3 regions of the Streptomyces sp. NPDC048254 genome follow, and region 1 is predicted to be linked to each of the others. Evidence: predicted binding sites of a transcription regulator. Region 1 holds the regulator's gene; each other region holds the start of a gene.
What was found. The regulator HspR, encoded in region 1, represses chaperone genes until heat shock. The targets are predictions, from matches to a motif close to TTGAGNNNNNNNNNCTCAA.

Region 1 (2,265 bases):
GCCTCACCGACGACACGCTCGCACGGGGCGAGACCGCCAGGTACCGGATCGCGGCCGTGGACGGCTCGGGCCACGCGTCGCCGTTCACCGACCTCCACGGGGTGACCCGCCCGCTGGCCGCACCCCGCGAGCTCACGGCGACCGCGGGCATCGGCAGCGCGACCCTCCAGTGGACGGTGAAGCCGGAGGACGCCCCGTACGACGAGTTCCGCGTCTACCGCTCGACCACGCTGCCCGTGGACACCTCGACGGCGCGGTGGGTGACCTGTACGACCAGCTTCACCACCCTCTCCGACGGGTCCCGCCGGTACAGCTGCGGCGACTTCACGGCCGAGGAGGGCACGACGTACCACTACGCGGTGCAGAACGTGCAGTGGCCCCAGGTCTCCCCGCTCTCCGACACCGCGACCGTCACCACGCTGGTCTCGGACAAGCCGCCCGCCCAGGTGACCGGGCTGACGGCGACGGCCACGGAGTACGGCGTCGAGCTGGACTGGGACGACAACACCGAGCCCGACCTGAAGCGGTACGCGGTCTACCGGGGCGTGGTGCTCGGCGAGGAGGGCGACGAGCAGGTCTGCTCCGGCTCGGAGTGGGCGTGGCTGCCAGCGGGCACCTCCCACTACCGGGACGTACGGCTGCCGGACGGCGACCACGCCTGCTACTGGGTGGACGCGATCGACAACGCGGGCAACTCCAGCAGATGGCTGGGGCCCGTGTCCGCGGTCACCGTCGACGAACTGGACCTGACCCCGTCGGTGGCGACCCCGGAGGGCTCCCCGCTCACCCTGACGACGGACCCGACCGACTCGGGTGTCGGCCTGTCGTGGAACGCCGTCGACTCGGCGACGGGCTACCAGGTCTACCGCTGGAACCCGGCCACGCGGACGTACGAGAAGCTGGCGGCCACCACGGACCGCTCCTACGACGACACCACGGCCGCCGCCGGCACCACCCACTACTACTGGGTGACCGCGCTGTACGCCGACGGCACGGAGTCGGTGCCCGGTGCGGACTGGGCGATCCTGGAGCCGTGACCGGCATGGGAAAGGGCCCGGAGGTTCACCACCTCCGGGCCCTTTCCCGTGTGCTCAGTCCTTGGCCTTCTTCGGCCGCCACACCACCAGCGCGCTGGTCTGCTGGACCTCCTGGTACGGGACCAGGTCACGGCGGTACGAGGCGTGTACCGCCGCTTCGCGCTGGCGCATCGCGGCCGCCGCGCCGTCCAGGGCCGCTTCCATCTCGGCCACACGGGCCTGGAGCGCGGCGACCTGGTTCTCCAGTTCGATGATGCGCTTGATGCCGGCCAGGTTGATGCCCTCGTCCTGCGACAACGCCTGCACCTGGCGGAGCAGTTCGATGTCGCGGGCCGAGTAGCGCCGACCCCGCCCGGCCGTGCGGTCCGGGGAGACCAGGCCCAGGCGGTCGTACTGGCGCAGCGTCTGCGGGTGCAGGCCGGAGAGCTGGGCCGCCACCGAGATGACGTAGACCGGGGTCTCCTCGGTCAGTTCATAAGGTCCCCGAAAATTGTCACTGCGTCGACGGCCGTCCATCTCTGTCATGCTCCCTTCGCGGCCTCGAACAGCTCGGCCCGCGGGTCCTCGCCCGCGGTCGCCTCGCGATACGCCTCCAGCGCGTCACGAGCATTCCCCGACAGGTCCTTCGGGACACTCACCTCGACGGTGACCAGAAGGTCGCCACGGGTGCCGTCCTTGCGGACCGCGCCCTTGCCACGGGCGCGCATGGTGCGGCCGTTGGGCGTGCCCGGGGGCAGCTTCAGGGTGACCGGCGGCCCGCCCAGGGTGGGCACCCTGACCTCGCCGCCGAGCGCCGCCTCGGTGAAGGTCACCGGGACGGTCACCGTGAGGTTGTCCTCCTTGCGGCCGAACACCGGGTGGGTGTCGACGTGGACCATGACGTACAGGTCGCCCGCCGGACCGCCGCGCTCGCCCGGTGCGCCCTTGCCGCGCAGCCGGATCCGCTGGCCGTCGGTCACCCCGGCGGGGATGCGGACCTGCATGGTCCGGGACGACTTGGCGCGGCCGCTGCCCTTGCAGTCGAGGCAGGGGTGCTCCGCGATCAGGCCGCGGCCCTTGCAGTCCGGGCAGGGGTCGGTGAGCGAGAAGCCGCCTCCGGATCCTCGCGCCACCTGGCCGGTGCCGACGCAGGTCGGGCACACGCGCGGTGTGCCGTTCTTGTCGCCGGTGCCCGAACAGGCCTTGCAGGGGGCCTGCGAGGACATCCGCAGCGGGACCGTGGCGCCCT
Region 2 (2,265 bases), on a different contig from region 1:
GCGCGATCGCCTCCTACGCCGAGGCCCGGGACGTACCGGCGGCCCGTGTCGTGTTCTGCGACGCCGCCCCGCACGACGCCGGGTACCTGCCGACGACCGAGATCGCCGGGCGGGTCCGGGTGCACGGCCGCGGCGGTACCGTCCTGCAGCCCGGGATCGACCTGTTGCAGCGCGCGGACGACTTCCCGCCGACCGCACCGCTCCTGGTGATCACCGACGGCTGGTGCGACGTCCTGCGGGTGCGGCGCGAGCACGCCTACCTCGTCCCCGACGGCCGTCGCCTGCCGTTCACTCCCCGTGGGCCGGTCTTCCGCGTGCGGTGAGCCCGGATGTGATCGGATGGGAGGCAGCGAAACCGGTTCATTCGCCTTCGTACGCCGAAAGGAACAACCGTGGCCACCACGCGCACCGCACACACCGTTTGGGAAGGCAACCTCCTCGAGGGCAACGGTGTCATCACCTTCGACTCCTCCGGTATCGGCCAGCAGCCGGTCACGTGGGCCTCGCGTTCCCAGGAGGCGAACGGCAAGACCAGCCCGGAGGAGCTGATCGCCGGCGCCCACTCCAGCTGCTTCTCGATGGCCCTCTCGCACGCCCTGGCCGGGGCCGGCACCCCGCCCACCAGGCTGGTGACCAACGCCGACGTGAAGTTCCAGCCGGGTGAGGGCATCACCGGGATCCACCTGACCGTCGAGGGCACGGTGCCCGGCCTGGACGAGGCCGGCTTCGCCGCCGCCGCCGAGGACGCCAAGAAGAACTGCCCGGTCAGCCAGGCCCTGGCCGGCACCACCATCACCCTGGACGCGAAGCTCGCCTGACCGTCGTACCTCTTCGGATGCCGCGTCCCCGTCCTGGGGCGCGGCATCGTCGTTTACGGGGTACCCGGCATTGACAACGGCCCGCTCAAGTTTTGTGCTGGAGTCGGGGAAGTGCCCTGGGCGGAAGGGGACGGACATGACACGTGCGGTCGGGATCGACCTCGGTACGACGAACTCGGTGGTGGCCGTCCTGGAGGGCGGTGAGCCCACCGTCGTCACCAACGCCGAGGGGGCGCGCACCACCCCGTCGGTGGTGGCCTTCGCGAAGAACGGGGATGTGCTGGTCGGCGAGGTCGCCAAGCGGCAGGCGGTGACCAACGTGGACCGCACCGCGCGCTCGGTGAAGCGGCACATGGGCGACGGTGCCTGGCGGTTCCCGGAGAGCGGGAGCGTCGACGGCACGCGGTACCGGGCCCAGGAGCTGTCGGCGCGGGTGCTGCAGAAGCTGAAGCGGGACGCCGAGGCGTACCTCGGTGAGGACGTCACCGACGCGGTGATCACCGTACCCGCGTACTTCGACGACTCGCAGCGGCAGGCCACCAAGGAGGCCGGGGAGATCGCCGGCCTGGAGGTGCTGCGGATCATCAACGAGCCGACCGCCGCGGCGCTCGCCTACGGCCTCGACCGGGGCGAGGAGCAGACGGTCCTCGTCTTCGACCTCGGGGGCGGAACTTTCGACGTCTCCCTCCTTGAGATCGGCGACGGTGTGATCGAGGTCAAGGCCACCAACGGCGACACGCACCTGGGCGGCGACGACTGGGACCAGCGGGTCGTCGAGCACCTGGTCAAACGCTTCAAGGGGCAGTACGGCATCGATCTGGGCAACGACAGGATGGCGCTGCAACGGCTGCGCGAGGGCGCCGAGAAGGCGAAGATCGAGCTGTCCTCGTCCACGGAGACGTCGGTCAACCTGCCGTACATCACGGCATCCGCCGAGGGCCCGCTGCATCTGGAGGAGAGGCTGACGCGCGCTCAGTTCCAGGAGCTGACCGCGGACTTGCTGGACCGCTGCAAGAAGCCGTTCCACCAGGCCGTCAAGGACGCGGGCGTGGAGCTGTCCGCGATCGACCACGTGATCCTGGTCGGCGGCTCGACCCGGATGCCCGCCGTCACCGACCTGGTCAAGGAACTCACCGGCAAGGACCCACACAAGGGCGTCAACCCGGACGAGGTGGTGGCGGTCGGCGCCGCCCTCCAGGCGGGCGTCATCCGCGGCGACGTCAAGGACGTCCTGCTGCTGGACGTCACCCCGCTGTCCCTGGGCATCGAGACCAAGGGCGGCATCATGACCAGGCTGATCGAGCGCAACACCACGATCCCGACCCGGCGTTCGGAGATCTTCACGACCGCCACCGACAACCAGCCCTCGGTCGGCATCCAGGTGTACCAGGGTGAACGGGAGATCGCCGCCTACAACAAGAAGCTCGGCGTCTTCGACCTCACCGGC
Region 3 (2,265 bases), on a different contig from region 1:
CCCGAGCCCCCGGTCGCTGCGGCGCTTGCGCACCGCCAGGTACTCGGTGATCCGCTCCTTCACGTCCTCCAGGCCGGCGTGCTCGGCGTCCAGGACCGCCTTGGCGCCCTGGATGTCGTACTCGTCCTCCGTGCGCTCGTTCCACGGCAGTTCCAGCACCGTGTCCAGCCAGGTGCGGATCCACGAGCCCTCGGGCGACTGGTCGCTGGACCGCTCCAGCTTGTCGACCTCCTTGAGGGCGGCCTCGCGGACCTTCTCGGGCAGGTCGGCGGCCTCCACGCGGGTGCGGTAGTCGTCGGACTCCTCCCCGTCCTTCTCGCCGTTCAGCTCGCGCAGCTCCTTGCGGACGGCTTCGAGCTGGCGGCGGAGCAGGAACTCGCGCTGCTGCTTGTCGACGCCCTCCTGGACGTCCTTGGCGATGGTCTCGGCCACGTCCTGCTCGGCGAGGTGGTCGCGCAGCTGCTGGGTGGCGAGCTTCAGCCGGGCGACCGGGTCGGCGGTCTCAAGGAGCTCGATCTTCTGCTCGGTGGTCAGGAACGGCGAGTAGCCGGAGTTGTCCGCGAGCGCGGAGACGTCGTCGATGGCCTGCACCCGGTCCACGACCTGCCAGGCGGCGCGCTTGCGCAGCCAGGCGGTGGCGAGGGCCTTGTACTCCTTGACCAGTTCGGTGACATGACCGGGCACCGGTTCCGGGACGTTCTCCTCGATGCGGGTGCCCTCCACCCACAGGGCGGCACCCGGGCCGGTGGTACCGGCGCCGATGCGGACGCGGTAACGGCCGCGGATCAGCGCGCCGGGGTCACCGTCGGCCAGCCGGCCGACCTGCTCCACGGTGCCGAGCACACCGGTACTCGGGTAGGTGCCGTCGATACGCGGGACCAGCAGCACCCTGGGCTTGCCGGGCTCGGTACGGGCGGCGGCCTGGGCGGCCTCCACGGCGGCACGTACATCGGGGTCCTTGAGGTCCAGCGGGACCACCATCCCGGGCAGCACGACCTCGCCGTCGAGGGGCAGCACAGGGAGGGTGAGTGATGCGGACGTCGAAGCCATGATCTCCCCTTCGGCATTGAACTTGAGTTATGCCGACTCAATGCATGTGAGCCACTGAATGTTCCCGGGGGTGCGTTCGCTCTGAGCGATCGGTTGGTGACCTGGCCGTATCCGGCGCACGAAGGGAAAACAGTCGATCCGCACGGGTGCATTCCCGCTACCGGAATTCATTCGCAGTGCATCGGCCTTCAGGCCGGTGGTGAAGCGAATCTGATGGTGGCGACGCGGAGCGTCGCGGATTCAGGTCCGGCGGAGCCGGACACCGCAGTTCCTCGCCTGCGGTGCGGAGCGTCGCGCGGGCTGGTCCCGGCGGAGCCGGGCGGTGCTCACACCGGTCGGTTCTGCTGTTCGATGTACTGCCTGACCACGGAGAGCGGGGCGCCGCCGACGGTTCCGGCGAAGTAAGACCCGGACCACAGCTTGTTGGCCCGCCAGTAGTGGCGCACCAGGTCGGGGAACTCTCCCCCAGCCTTCGGCCGGGAGGTGCCCCCAGCCGCAGGCGGCGGGAGGAGACGCCCTTGAGGGAGTTGACCAGTTTGGTCACGGCGACCTTGGGCGGGAAGTTCACCAGCAGGCGAACGTGGTTGTTCTCGCCGTTGAACTCCACCAGCTCGCATTCGAAGGTCCGTACACACCGACCGCATGATCTCTTCCATACGCCTCAAGTGGGCATCGGTGAACACCTTGTGCCGGAACTTGGTCACGAAGACCAAGTGGACGTGCATCACGAAATTGCAGTGCCTACCAGTTCTGATCTTCCGCATATCGCCCATAACCCAAGTACGTATCGTGATCGTCATGCAGCTCCGGTACTCCTTCAGGTTGTACCCGGACACCAGCCAACGGAGGTCGTTGGCAAGGGTGTTCGGGTGTGCCCGTGTCGTGTTCAACGACGCGGTCCGCGCCCGTGAGGAGGCCAGAGCGGCCAATCAGCCGTTCCCCAAGGCCGCAGAGCTGTCCAAGAGGCTGATTACCGAGGCGAAGCAGACGGTGGAGCGGTCCTGGCTGGGCGAGGTGTCCGCGGTGGTGCTCCAGCAGTCCCTGCGGGACGTCGAGACTGCGTACCGCAACTTCTTCGCCTCCCTCAAGGGCGATCGCAAGGGGCCCAAGATCGGTGCTCCCCGCTTCAAGTCCCGCAAGGACAGCCGTCAGTCGATCCGGTTCACGGCCAATGCCCGCTGGTCCATCACCGACAAGGGACGCCTGAACCTGCCG

Region 2: the regulator HspR is predicted to act here: its motif matches at 889-907, upstream of dnaK (molecular chaperone DnaK).
Region 3: the regulator HspR is predicted to act here: its motif matches at 1,073-1,091, upstream of lon (endopeptidase La).

The regions. Positions count from the first base shown of each region.
Region 1 covers NZ_JBICZJ010000019.1:125,552-127,816, reverse strand. Annotated here, with positions in the region: gene ACGFZQ_RS39950 (PA14 domain-containing protein) at 1-1,037, shown strand, start outside; gene ACGFZQ_RS39945 (heat shock protein transcriptional repressor HspR) at 1,092-1,553, opposite strand; gene dnaJ (molecular chaperone DnaJ) at 1,559-2,265, opposite strand, start outside.
Region 2 covers NZ_JBICZJ010000003.1:131,475-133,739, forward strand. Annotated here, with positions in the region: gene ACGFZQ_RS10440 (hypothetical protein) at 1-323, shown strand, start outside; gene ACGFZQ_RS10445 (OsmC family peroxiredoxin) at 393-818, shown strand; gene dnaK (molecular chaperone DnaK) at 955-2,265, shown strand, end outside.
Region 3 covers NZ_JBICZJ010000002.1:931,890-934,154, reverse strand. Annotated here, with positions in the region: gene lon (endopeptidase La) at 1-1,050, opposite strand, end outside; partial or broken gene tnpA (IS200/IS605 family transposase) at 1,377-1,823, opposite strand; gene ACGFZQ_RS09550 (RNA-guided endonuclease InsQ/TnpB family protein) at 1,849-2,265, shown strand, end outside.